DNA from 2 places in the Streptomyces sp. NPDC050508 genome. Region 2 is predicted to be linked to the other one. Evidence: predicted binding sites of a transcription regulator. Region 2 holds the regulator's gene; the other holds the start of a gene.
The links. The regulator HrcA, encoded in region 2, represses chaperone genes, less so after heat shock. The targets are predictions, from matches to a motif close to TTNGCACTCNGNNNNNCNGAGTGCNAA.

Region 1: a site for HrcA is predicted at 3,299-3,325, ahead of groES (co-chaperone GroES). Genes of this name have one in related genera too.

Annotation. Positions count from the first base shown of each region.
Region 1 is NZ_JBFAJJ010000015.1:72,163-78,702, forward strand. It holds gene AB0I69_RS35135 (MOSC domain-containing protein) at 1-103, shown strand, start outside; gene AB0I69_RS35140 (SDR family oxidoreductase) at 212-985, shown strand; gene groL (chaperonin GroEL) at 1,108-2,733, opposite strand; gene groES (co-chaperone GroES) at 2,846-3,154, opposite strand; gene AB0I69_RS35155 (hypothetical protein) at 3,498-3,662, opposite strand; gene AB0I69_RS35160 (hypothetical protein) at 3,663-3,920, opposite strand; gene AB0I69_RS35165 (hypothetical protein) at 3,999-4,697, opposite strand; gene AB0I69_RS35170 (polysaccharide deacetylase family protein) at 4,694-5,677, opposite strand; gene AB0I69_RS35175 (methyltransferase domain-containing protein) at 5,779-6,540, shown strand, end outside.
Region 2 is NZ_JBFAJJ010000007.1:201,392-207,931, forward strand. It holds gene AB0I69_RS21820 (SpoIIE family protein phosphatase) at 1-44, shown strand, start outside; gene hemW (radical SAM family heme chaperone HemW) at 76-1,308, shown strand; gene AB0I69_RS21830 (Uma2 family endonuclease) at 1,377-1,946, shown strand; gene AB0I69_RS21835 (DUF3097 domain-containing protein) at 1,924-2,733, opposite strand; gene AB0I69_RS21840 (MBL fold metallo-hydrolase) at 2,765-3,490, opposite strand; gene hrcA (heat-inducible transcriptional repressor HrcA) at 3,672-4,688, shown strand; gene dnaJ (molecular chaperone DnaJ) at 4,689-5,822, shown strand; gene AB0I69_RS21855 (nitronate monooxygenase) at 5,923-6,540, shown strand, end outside.

The DNA of each region.
Region 1 (6,540 bases), on a different contig from region 2:
GACCGAGCGGGAGCTGCTGCCGCAGTTGCTCCCGGCGGGCGAGGCGCTGCATCCGGAGGCGCTGGCGCAGGCCCGGAAGTATGTCGCGGAGGACGCGGGCTGACCTGGTGTCGCGGCGGGTTCGACGGGCTGTTCGACACGTGTTCGTCACGGATCGGGAGGGCCTGTGCAGAGATCGGACCGGCTTGCTCCGGGTCACTAACCTTGCGCCATGACAACGGCATTGATTACGGGATCGACCGCGGGGATCGGTGCCGCGTTCGCGCGGCGGCTCGCGGCGGACGGACACAACCTCGTGCTGGTGGCGCGGAACACCGAGCGGCTCGGCGAGCAGGCGACCGAACTGCACGACCGGCACGGCATCGAGGCGGAGGTGCTGACCGCCGACCTGGCCACGGACGAGGGCATCGAAGCGGTGGCCGCCCGGCTCGCGGACCGCAAGAACCCCGTCGACCTGCTGGTCAACAACGCGGGCTTCGGCAACAAGGGCCGCTATCTCGACGTACCGATGGCCGACGAGCTGAAGATGCTCAAGGTGCACTGCGAGGCGGTGCTGCGGTTGACCAGCGCGGCGACCGAGGCGATGCGGGAGCGCGGGCGCGGCGGTGTCGTCAACGTGGCGTCGGTGGCGGCCTTCGTGCCGCGCGGGACGTACGGCGCGTCGAAGGCGTGGGTCGTGCAGTTCACGCAGGGGGCGGCCAAGGACCTGGCCGGCACCGGCGTACGGCTGATGGCGCTGGCGCCCGGGTTCGTGCGGACCGAGTTCCATGAGCGGGCCGGGATGGGCACGGACAACATCCCGAACTGGATGTGGCTCGACGCGGACAAGCTGGTCGCGGCGGCGCTCGCGGATCTGGCGCGCGGCAAGACGCTGTCGATCCCGGACCCGCGCTACAAGGCGCTGATGGGCCTGGTGAAGATCACCCCGCAGGCGGTGCTGGGCGGGGTCACCTCGAAGACCGGGCGGAAGTACGGGCCGCAGTGACGGCAGCCGCCTCGATGACGGCGGCCCCGGTGACGAAGGCGACGGCAGAACGCGAAGGCCCGGCTCCCCCAGAGGGGCGCCGGGCCTTCGACGTACACGTCCTACGGGTTCACCGACTGGCGTCAGTGGGAGTGGCCGTGGCCGTGACCACCGGCGGCCGGCTCCTCCTCTTCCTTCTTCTCGACGACCAGGGTCTCGGTCGTGAGGAGCAGGGAGGCGATGGAGGCGGCGTTCTCCAGGGCGGAGCGGGTGACCTTGACCGGGTCGATGACGCCGGCCTTTACCAGGTCGCCGTACTCGCCGGTCGCGGCGTTGAAGCCCTGGCCCTTTTCGAGTTCGGCGACCTTGGCGGTGATGACGTAGCCCTCAAGGCCCGCGTTCTCGGCGATCCAGCGCAGCGGCTCGACGACCGCGCGGCGCACGACCGCGACACCGGTGGCCTCGTCGCCGGTCTTGCCGAGGTTGCCCTCAAGGACCTTGGCGGCGTGGACCAGAGCGGAGCCACCACCGGAGACGATGCCCTCCTCGACCGCGGCGCGGGTCGCGGAGATGGCGTCCTCCAGACGGTGCTTCTTCTCCTTCAGCTCCACCTCGGTGGCGGCGCCGACCTTGATCACGCACACGCCGCCGGCCAGCTTCGCGAGGCGCTCCTGGAGCTTCTCGCGGTCCCAGTCGGAGTCGGTGTTCTCGATCTCGGCCTTGATCTGGTTGACGCGGCCCGCGACCTCGGAGGAGTCGCCGGCACCGTCGACGACGGTCGTGTCGTCCTTGGTGACCGTCACGCGGCGGGCGGAGCCCAGCACGTCCAGGCCGACCTGGTCGAGCTTGAGGCCGACCTCCTCGGCGATGACCTGACCGCCGGTGAGGGTGGCGAGGTCGCCGAGCATCGCCTTGCGGCGGTCGCCGAAGCCGGGGGCCTTGACCGCGACCGCGTTGAACGTGCCGCGGATCTTGTTCACGACCAGGGTCGACAGGGCCTCGCCCTCGACGTCCTCGGCGATGATCAGCAGCGGCTTGGAGGCGTTGGCCTGGATGACCTTCTCCAGCAGCGGCAGCAGGTCCTGGATGGAGCTGATCTTGCCCTGGTGGATGAGGATGTACGGGTCTTCGAGGACCGCTTCCATGCGCTCCTGGTCCGTCACGAAGTACGGCGACAGGTAGCCCTTGTCGAAGGCCATGCCCTCGGTGAAGTCCAGCTCCAGACCGAAGGTGTTGGACTCCTCGACGGTGATGACACCGTCCTTGCCGACCTTGTCCATCGCCTCGGCGATGAGCTCGCCGACCTGGCTGTCCTGCGCGGACAGACCGGCCACGGCGGCGATGTCGGCCTTGTCGTCGATGGGCCGCGCGGTGGCGAGCAGCTCGTCGGAGACGGCCTTGACGGCGGCGTCGATGCCCTTCTTCAGGGAAGCCGGGGAGGCACCCGCGGCGACGTTGCGCAGGCCCTCGCGCACGAGCGCCTGGGCGAGCACGGTGGCGGTGGTGGTGCCGTCACCCGCGATGTCGTTGGTCTTGGTCGCCACCTCCTTCACCAGCTGGGCACCGAGGTTCTCGTACGGGTCGTCGAGCTCGACCTCGCGGGCGATGGTGACACCGTCGTTGGTGATGGTGGGGGCGCCGAACTTCTTGTCGATGACGACGTTGCGGCCCTTGGGGCCGATCGTCACCTTCACCGTGTCGGCAAGCTTGTTGACGCCGCGCTCGAGGGCGCGACGGGCGTCCTCGTCGAACTTCAGGATCTTCGCCATGGGAGCGGTTCAGCCCTCTCGGAAAACGTGGGTGAAACGAACTACGCCCCTGACGCCCGGCTTCATAAGGTCGCGGGGGCCAGGGGCGCAGCTCACTGCAAAACTGGGTGAATTACTTCTCGATGATCGCGAGCACGTCGCGGGCCGAGAGGACGAGGTACTCCTCGCCGCTGTACTTCACTTCGGTGCCGCCGTACTTGCTGTACAGCACGATGTCGCCGGTCTTCACGTCGAGCGGAAGACGCTCGCCGTTCTCGAAGCGGCCCGGGCCCACGGCCAGGACGACGCCCTCCTGGGGCTTCTCCTTGGCCGTGTCCGGGATGACCAGGCCAGAGGCCGTGGTCTGCTCGGCGTCGAGCGGCTGGACCACAATGCGGTCCTCAAGCGGCTTGATGGCAACCTTGGAGCTGGTGGTCGTCACGATCCGACCTCCCCCTTCGGAGATCTCACGGGGTTAACTGTCTGAGGTGGCGACCAGGTGGATCCGTCGTCGCGGGTGCCGGACCTGCCCGTCGCTATTGGCACTCTCCAGGGGGGAGTGCCAGACCTGAGACTATGACTGCGATTAGCACTCGGTCAAGCGGAGTGCCAATGCCCGCGGCGCTTGAGCCGAATTTTGAAGTTGCCCTGGGCTCTGTGGCGGGCGGTGTTGGTGTTGCCGTCCCTGGGGGCTGCGCCCCCAGACCCCCGCTTCGGCCTGGACGGCCTCGTCCTCAAGCGCCGGACGGGCTGGATCTGCCGACCGGCGTTGGGGAGTTCCCGCGCTAGTCCGCCGTGCATCCCCAGTAGCCGATCTCCGCCGGCTCGCCGTCGCGATAGAGGATCGTGCAACGGCCGGTCCCACGGCCCGGGAAGGACGCGGCCCCGCTGCGGAGCGCGGCGGTCCAGCGCTCGCGGGTGGGTCTGCCCTCCGGCGCCCAGTCGCGCACCTAGTCCTCGGTCAGTGGGCGCATCATGGCGAAGTCGTCTCCGGACGCGGCGTCGATGAGGGTGTGGAAGTCGAGCACGGAGGACGTGCCGCCCGTCAGGATGTACTCGCGCCGGCCGTCGTCCTCCCACAGATCGACGATGTCCCGCCCGGGGAACCCGTGGTCGTTCTTGGCCGGTTCCTGTTCCTGCGCCTGCCGGAACGCCGACTCCGGATCCCTCTGGTACGGCCCGGTGGAGGTCCACTCGTTGCCACGCATCGCAAGGCCCTTTCCGCTCACCGCCGTTCGACGTGCGCGGCAGGCTGTCCGGGCCGACCGACACCCACGGGACCGGCCCTAGAGGTAGTCCTCCAGGCGGCCCACCGTCAGGCCCTGTCCCTGGATGCCTCGCAGCAGTCGGGCCGTGCTGTCGGTCGGGCCCACCTCCACGATGTCGCCGGGGGTGAGGTGGTGGTCGCCCCGGGCGTAGGTCAGGGTTCCGGTTGTCGTGGAGGCTCGCCAGAGGACCAGGGCGGAGATGCCGCAGTCGGCCGCGGCACGGCGGGTCGTCGTGTCGTACGTGCCGTAGGGGGGCCGGAGCAGGCGGGACGCGGGCCGGGGGTGGCCGCCGCAGATCTCGGTGCGTTGGGCGTCGTAGGGCAGGCCCGCGAAGTGGCGGCGCTGGGGTGGCGTGCCGAACTCGGTTACCGGGAGCCGGAGTTCGCGGACCATGTCGGCGAACCTCGGGTCGCGGCGCGCGCCCGTGTCGTGGTCGTAGGTCAGGAAGACGACCCTGTCGTGGGTGCGGACGTGGTCCACGACCGGCGGGAGGCCCGGGCCGGCCGAGCGGGCCGCGGGTCGGGGGGCCGGTTTCGGGGCGGGGGCCAGGGGGGCCGTCAAACCCCAGTGGCGGTACGACTGTTCGCGGGACGGGCCGTGCGGGTGGACGCGTTGGGCAGCCTTCTTGCCCAGCCGTTCGATGGGGTCGACGGACTGGGCGCAGCCGGTGAGGAGGGTGGCCGCCAGGGCGACGGCCACCGGTACCCGGACCCTCACAGGTAGTCCTCCAGGCGCGCCACCGCATAGCCCTCGGCCGTGACCTTGCCGAGAAAGCGGCGCATGTCGTCGACCATCGTGCCCTTCCAGTCCTTACGGCCCCGGAAGTGGGTCAGGACGATGTCGCCGGGGTGCAGGGAGCGGTCGTCCTCGCGGTACTCCCAGTGGTCGACGTACACCTCCTCGTCCCAGATCGGGGCGTACTTGATGCCGCAGGACTTGGCGGCGACGAGGGTGTCGTGGTTGTAGTTGCCGTACGGCGGCCGGAAGACGGTCGGGGCCTTGCCGAACTGCTTCTTCATGATGTCCTGCATGCCGCAGATCTCGCGCTTCTGCTCGGCGTAGGACAGGCCGGGCAGGTACGGATGCGTGAGGGTGTGGTTGTTGATCGTGTGGCCCTGGGACTGCATCTTCCTGAAGTAGCCGTAGTCGTCCTTCACCAGGTAGTTGCTGAGGAAGGCCGTGTACGGAATCTTCAGGTCGCTCATCATCCGCAGGAACGCGGGGTCCTTCTCCTCGCCGTCGTCGATGGTGAGGAAGACGATCTTCTGTTTCGTGGGGACGGTGGTGAAGACCGGCGGGAGGTTCAACTCCTCCTGGTCGTCGACCTCGAAGCCCTTGCGTGCGGTGATCTCCGGCTTGTGCGCGGGGGCCGGTGGGGCCACGAGGGGGACCTTCGCCAGTCCCCAGCGCTTCGCGGCTGCCACCCGGGCGGCGTACGCGGCCCGCAGCTTGGTGGCGTAGGAGTCCAGCGCGCGGGCCGGGGGCGCCTGCAGGGGCTGCGCGCCGTGGGCCGGGTGGACGGCCGCGCCGGAGCCGGGCTGGGTGCAGCCGGAGACGAGGGCGGCGAGCGCGAGGGCGGCGAGCGCGCCACGGGTGCCCGCCCTCCGGCCCCGGATCCCCCGGTTCCCGTACGACCCATTCCCGTACGACTCATTCTCATACGCCCGATTGATGTCATTTTGTACGACTACTCGCATGGGGTCGGATCCTTTCAGGTCATGGCCCCGATCCCGCGCCGACACCGCCAACACACCACCACCGGAGGCGCACCGTCCACCGACTGGCCCACAATGACTCGGTGAACGACCCCGTACTCGCCTTCGCCGCCCTGCTCGCCCCCGAGGGCCTCGCCCTCCTCGACGAGGTCCGCGGCACCGACCCGGCCAAGGAACTCGCCGTCGCCACCCGGCTGCGCCGCGAGCACCCCGCCGACCTCGTCTCGGCGGCCCTCGGCCAGGCGCGGCTGCGGCAGCGGGCGGCGGTGGCGAAGTTCCCGGCCGAGGACGCCGAGCGGATGTTCTTCACCCCGAACGGCTTCGAGCAGTCGACCCGGGCGAGTGTCGCCACGTATCGCGCGGGCCGGATGCGGGACATGGGCGTGACCTCCGTCGCCGACCTGTGCTGCGGAATCGGCGGCGACGCGATCGCGCTGGCGCGGGCGGGGGTGCGCGTGCTGGCCGTCGACCGCGATCCGCTGACGGTCGCGGTGGCGCGGGCCAACGCAGCGGCACTGGGACTGGCCGAGCTGATCGAGGTGCGCGAGGCGGATGTGACGGAGGTGGACACGTCCGGGTACGACGCCGTGTTCGTCGATCCCGCGCGGCGCGGTGGGCGGGGGCGCATCTTCGATCCCGAGGCGTACTCGCCGCCGTTGTCCTGGGCCGTGGGGGCGGCTACGACGGCTCGTGTCGCCGCGCTGAAGATCGCGCCCGGGGTGCCGCACGAGGCGGTCCCGGCGGCGGCCGAGGCGGAGTGGATCTCGGACGGCGGGGATGTGAAGGAGGCAGTGCTGTGGTTCGGGACCGGGGCACGGCCGGGAGCGGTACGGGCAACTCTCCTG
Region 2 (6,540 bases):
ACGACCTGGCGCTGCTGGTGCTCCAGGCGGAACAGGCGGAGTAGACAGTCGTACGGGTGCTGGACAATGGAAGACATGCCTTCCGCACTCCCCGACGGCGATCCCGTCCCCGACGACGGCGCCCTGCCCGCACAGGCGCTCGCCGGATCGGCCGACCGCCCCCTCGGGTTCTATCTGCACGTCCCGTACTGCGCGACCCGCTGCGGCTACTGCGACTTCAACACCTACACGGCGACCGAGCTGCGCGGCACGGGCGGAGTGCTGGCCTCCCGCGACAACTACGCGGACACCCTGATCGACGAGGTCCGGCTGGCCCGCAAGGTCCTGGGCGACGACCCGCGCCCGGTCCGCACGGTCTTCGTCGGCGGCGGCACGCCCACGCTGCTGGCGGCGGGCGATCTCGTACGGATGCTGGGCGCGATCCGCGACGAGTTCGGCCTCGCGCAGGACGCGGAGATCACCACGGAGGCGAACCCGGAGTCGGTGGACCCCGCCTACCTCGCGGCCCTCCGCGACGGCGGCTTCAACCGCGTCTCCTTCGGCATGCAGAGCGCGAAACAGCACGTCCTGAAGATCCTGGACCGCACCCACACCCCCGGCCGCCCCGAGGCGTGTGTCGCGGAGGCCCGCGCGGTCGGCTTCGACCACGTCAACCTCGACCTGATCTACGGCACCCCCGGCGAGACGGACGACGACTGGCGCGCCTCCCTCGACGCCGCCCTCGGCGCGGGCCCCGACCACATCAGCGCCTACGCCCTGATCGTCGAGGAGGGCACCCAGCTCGCCCGCCGCATCCGCCGCGGCGAGGTCCCGATGACGGACGACGACGTGCACGCCGACCGCTATCTGATCGCCGACGAGGTGATGTCGGCGGCGGGCTTCGACTGGTACGAGGTCTCGAACTGGGCAACGTCGAATTCCGGCCGTTGTCTGCACAACGAGCTGTACTGGCGCGGCGCCGACTGGTGGGGCGCGGGCCCCGGCGCGCACTCGCACGTCGGCGGGGTGCGGTGGTGGAACGTCAAGCACCCGGGGGCGTACGCGGGGGCGCTGGCGGCCGGCCGCTCCCCGGGCGCCGGCCGGGAGATCCTCTCCGCGGAGGACCGCCGGGTGGAGCGGATCCTGCTGGAGCTACGGCTGCGGGAGGGGGCACCGCTGGACCTGCTCCGGCCGGAGGGGCTCGCGGCCTCGCGCCTGGCGCTGGGGGACGGGCTGCTGGAGGCGGGGCCGTACGAGGAGGGGCGGGCCGTGCTCACGTTGCAGGGGCGGTTGCTGGCGGATGCGGTGGTACGGGACCTGGTGGACTGATCACTCGGGGGAGTGAACCGGGGCGGGAGGCTGATCCGGTCGCTGATCCACTTTCCTAGGCTGCCGTTGTGAGCGACCGGCGAATCACCAGGTTCTTTGCGGAGTTCGAGCCCCCTGAGGGCTTCAGAGCCGAGCTGCTCCGGGGGGAGATCGTGCTGACGGCCAGCCCTGACCTGGTGCACAACGCGATCGTGGAGACGGTTCGGGACCAGATTCCCAGGAGGGGCTGGAGACGGCTTCAGACGCAGCGAGTGGCGATCCCCGAAGAGCCGAGTGAGCCGCAGCCGGACCTTGTGGTGATCGAGCGCGGTGCCGGCCCCGATGGCGGAAGACTGATGCCTGCCGAGGTCATCACGATGGTGGTCGAGGTCGTCTCCACGCGCAGCGTCCATCGCGACTACGAAGTCAAGCGCTCGATCTACGCGGCGGCAAAGGTACCCGGGTACTTGGTCATCGACCCGGTCATGGCCCAGTGCGTCCTGTTCACCGAGCCGACGGGCACGGGCGATGCCGCGGACTACCGATGCCGGCGCATCACCAAGTTCGGGGAGCCCGCCCCGTTGGAGCCCATCGGCGGCGAGCTCGACACCAGCGAATTCGCCACCTACGAGAACGTCACGCCCCACCGCTGTCCGTGACGAAGTCGATCAACTCCTCCACCCGCCCCAGCAGTTCCGGCTCCAGGTCCTTGTAGGACCCCACCTTGGCCAGAATCGCCTGCCACACCGCACCGGTGTTTTCCGGCCAACCCAGGGACCGGCACACCCCCGTCTTCCAGTCCTGCCCGTGCGGGACGCGGGGCCAGGCGGCGATGCCCACGGAGGACGGTTTCACGGCCTCCCAGATGTCGATGTACGGGTGGCCGACGACCAGCGCGTGCTCGCTGGTGACCGACTGGGCGATGCGCCACTCCTTGGTGCCGGGGAGCAGGTGGTCCACCAGGATGCCCAGGCGGGCGTCCGGGCCCGGAGCGAACTCCGCCACGATGGCCGGCAGGTCGTCGACGCCCTCCAGGTACTCGACCACCACGCCCTCGATGCGCAGGTCGTCGCCCCACACCCGCTCGACGAGCTCGGCGTCGTGCCGGCCCTCCACGTAGATCCGCCCGGCGCGAGCCACGCGCGCGCGTGCACCGGGGACGGCCACCGAACCGGATGCCGTACGAGTGGGCCGTAGCGGACTCGACACAGGCCTGACCAGGGTGACCACCCTGCCCTCCAGCAGGAAGCCCCTCGGCTCCATCGGGAACACCCGGTGCTTGCCGAAGCGGTCCTCCAGGGTGACCGTGCCGGCCTCGCAGCGGATCACCGCGCCGCAGAAACCGGTGCCCGGCTCCTCGACCACCAGGCCCGCTTCCGCGGGGACCTCGGGGGCGGGCTTGGGCTTCTTCCACGGTGGGGTCAGGTCGGCGGAGTACTGGCGCATTCGGATGACGATAGGAGAACCCCGACAGGCGTCACCGCGACACGCCGAAACGCGTTGCCAACGCGTCCCGTTGGGCCCGTACGAACCCCGCGTCCACCACCGCTCCGTGACCGGGCACGTACAGCGCGTCCTCCCCGCCCAGGGAGAGGAGCCGGTCAAGCGCCGCAGGCCAGTGCGACGGTACGGCGTCGGGGCCCGCCTGGGGTTCACCGGACTCCTCGACCAGGTCGCCGCAGAACACGACCGCCGGGGAGCCGGGGACGAGGACCGCGAGATCGTGGGCCGTGTGTCCGGGGCCGACGTCGGCGAGCAGGGCCTCCCGGTCGCCGCCCAGGGGGAGTGCCAACTCGTCCGACACCTGGTGACGCGGGTACGTCAGAGCGGCTACGGCCTCGTCGGCCACGCGCGCGTGCAGCCCGTTTCGGACAGCGTCCGTCCGTAGATCCTCGCGCTCGCGCGTCAACACGTGCTCCACGCCCGCCGCGCCGAACACCTCCGCGTCCGTGAACGCCGCAGCCCCGAAGACATGGTCGAAATGGGCGTGGGTGAGCGCGAGATGGGTCACACGGTGCCCGGCGAGCGCCTGCGCCTCCGTACGCAACCGCGCGCCCTCCGCCGGACTCGACCCGGCGTCGATCATCAGCGCCGAACCCGCCCCGACGACCAGCCCGACCGTGCAGTCCCAGCCAGGCAGCCGGCACCGCCCCACCCCGGCGGCCAGCCGCTCCCACCCCGCCTCTTCCCAAGTCACCGTCATACGGCGACGCTAACGGTGACGGTACCCAGGGCGTGACATCGCAGGACCGGCCTTGCCCGGGGTGTACCCCACGGCCGTACACTGGGCCGGGGAACGCTGGCACTCGCGCGCACAGAGTGCCAGAAAAGGGCGGGCTCGCGACAAGCGGCGACAAAGGCGACCAGAACTGGAGGTGTGCGCGATGCTCAGCGAACGCAGGCTTCAGGTGCTGCGCGCCATCGTCCAGGACTATGTCGGCACCGAGGAGCCGGTCGGGTCCAAGGCGCTCACCGAGCGGCACAGCCTCGGCGTCTCCCCGGCGACCGTGCGCAACGACATGGCGGCCCTGGAGGACGAGGGGTACATCGCCCAGCCGCACACCAGCGCCGGGCGGATTCCGACCGACAAGGGCTACCGGCTGTTCGTCGACAAGCTCGCCGGCGTCAAGCCGATGACCGGCCCCGAGCGCAAGGCCATCCAGAACTTCCTCGACGGCGCGGTCGACCTCGACGACGTCGTGGGCCGTACGGTCCGGCTGCTCGCGCAGCTCACCCGGCAGGTCGCCGTCGTGCAGTACCCCTCGCTGACCCGCTCGACCGTCCGGCACGTGGAGCTGCTGTCGCTGGCCCCCGCGCGCGTGATGCTCGTGCTGATCACCGACACCGGGCGGGTCGAGCAGCGCATGGTCGACTGCCCGGCCCCGTTCGGGGAGAGCTCGCTCGCGGATCTACGCGCGCGGCTCAACAGCCGGATCGCGGGCCGCCGCTTCGCGGACGTACCGCAGCTCGTGCAGGACCTGCCGGAGGCCTTCGAGAACGAGGACCGCGGCACGGTCGCGACGGTGCTCTCCACCCTCCTGGAGACCCTCGTCGAGGAGACCGAGGAGCGATTGATGATCGGCGGCACCGCCAATCTCACCCGCTTCGGACATGACTTTCCCCTCACCATCCGCCCCATCCTGGAAGCACTTGAGGAACAGGTCGTTCTCCTCAAGTTGCTTGGTGAGGCGGGGGATTCGGGCATGACCGTACGGATCGGTCACGAGAACGCCTACGAGGGACTCAACTCCACATCGGTGGTGTCGGTCGGCTACGGTTCGGGCGGCGAGGCAGTCGCCAAGCTCGGCGTGGTCGGACCGACCCGCATGGATTACCCGGGAACGATGGGAGCGGTACGCGCAGTGGCACGGTACGTCGGACAGATCCTGGCGGAGTCCTAAGTGGCCACGGACTACTACGCCGTTCTCGGCGTGCGTCGCGACGCGTCGCAGGATGAGATCAAGAAGGCCTTCCGTAGGCTCGCGCGCGAGCTGCACCCGGACGTGAATCCGGATCCGAAGACCCAGGAGCGGTTCAAGGAGATCAACGCCGCTTACGAGGTGCTCTCGGACCCGCAGAAGAAGCAGGTCTACGACCTCGGCGGCGACCCCCTCTCGCAGGCGGGCGGCGCGGGCGCGGGCTTCGGAGCCGGTGGCTTCGGGAACTTCTCGGACATCATGGACGCGTTCTTCGGTACGGCGTCGCAGCGCGGACCGCGCTCGCGCACCCGCCGCGGCCAGGACGCCATGATCCGGCTGGAGATCGAGCTCGACGAGGCCGCCTTCGGCACGACGAAGGACATCCAGGTCGACACGGCCGTCGTCTGCAACACCTGCAACGGCGAGGGCGCGGCCCCCGGCACCTCCGCGCAGACCTGTGACATGTGTCGCGGTCGCGGTGAGGTCTCGCAGGTGACCCGGTCCTTCCTGGGCCAGGTCATGACGTCCCGCCCCTGCCCCCAGTGCCAGGGCTTCGGCACCGTCGTGCCGACACCGTGCCCGGAGTGCGCCGGTGACGGCCGCGTCCGCTCGCGGCGCACCCTCACGGTCAAGATCCCGGCCGGTGTGGACAACGGCACGCGGATCCAGCTCGCGGGCGAGGGCGAGGTCGGCCCCGGTGGCGGCCCCGCCGGTGACCTGTACGTCGAGATCCACGAGCTGCCGCACGCGATGTTCCAGCGCCGCGGCGACGACCTGCACTGCACGGTCACCCTCCCGATGACGGCGGCGTCCCTCGGCACGAAGGTGCCGTTGGAGACGCTGGACGGCATGGAGGAGGTCGACATCCGCCCGGGCACCCAGTCCGGCCAGTCGATCCCGCTGCACACCCGAGGCATCACGCATCTGCGCGGCGGCGGCCGGGGCGACCTCATCGTCCACGTCGAGGTCACCACCCCGACCAAGCTGGACGTGGAGCAGGAACGTCTACTCCGGGAGCTGGCGAAGCTGCGCGGCGAGGAGCGGCCCATGGGGACGTTCCAGCCGGGTCAGCAGGGCTTGTTCTCCCGGCTGAAGGACGCGTTCAACGGTCGCTGACCGTGGGTTCGAAGAGCGCCGACCGCCGGGCATGCGCCTGTCCTATGCCGGGCGGAAGGCCGGATTCGGACTTGTTCGGAGGACGTGACAACATGCCGTCATGTCCTCCGCACTGACCGATCTCTTCCCTCATCCGATCGTGCAGGCCCCCATGGCGGGCGGTGTCTCCGTCCCGCGCCTCGCGGCCGCCGTGTCCGAGGCCGGCGGGCTGGGATTCCTCGCCGCCGGGTACAAAACGGCCGACGGCATGTACCAGGAGATCAAGCAGCTGCGGAGCCTGACGGCCCGCCCCTTCGGCGTGAACCTGTTCATGCCGCAGCCGGAGTACGCGGACAAGGCCGCCGTCGACGTCTACGCCCACCAACTGGCCGGTGAGGCCGCCTGGTACGAGACGGAGCTCGGCGACCCGGACAGCGGCCGCGAGGACGGCTACGACGCCAAGCTGTCCGTCCTGCTCGACAACCCGGTGCCGGTGGCCTCCTTCCACTTCGGCATCCCCACCCATGACGTACTGGACTCGCTGCGCCGGGCCGGCACCTTCACCCTCGTCACCGTCACCACCGTCGAGGAGGCCCTCGCCGTGGAGCGGGCCGGTGCCGACGCGGTGATCGCGCAGGGCGTCGAGGCCGGCGGCCACCAGGGCACCCACCGCGACCTCCCTGAGAACGACGGCTCCGGCGTCGGCCTGCTCTCCCTCGTCGCCCAGATCCGCGAGACG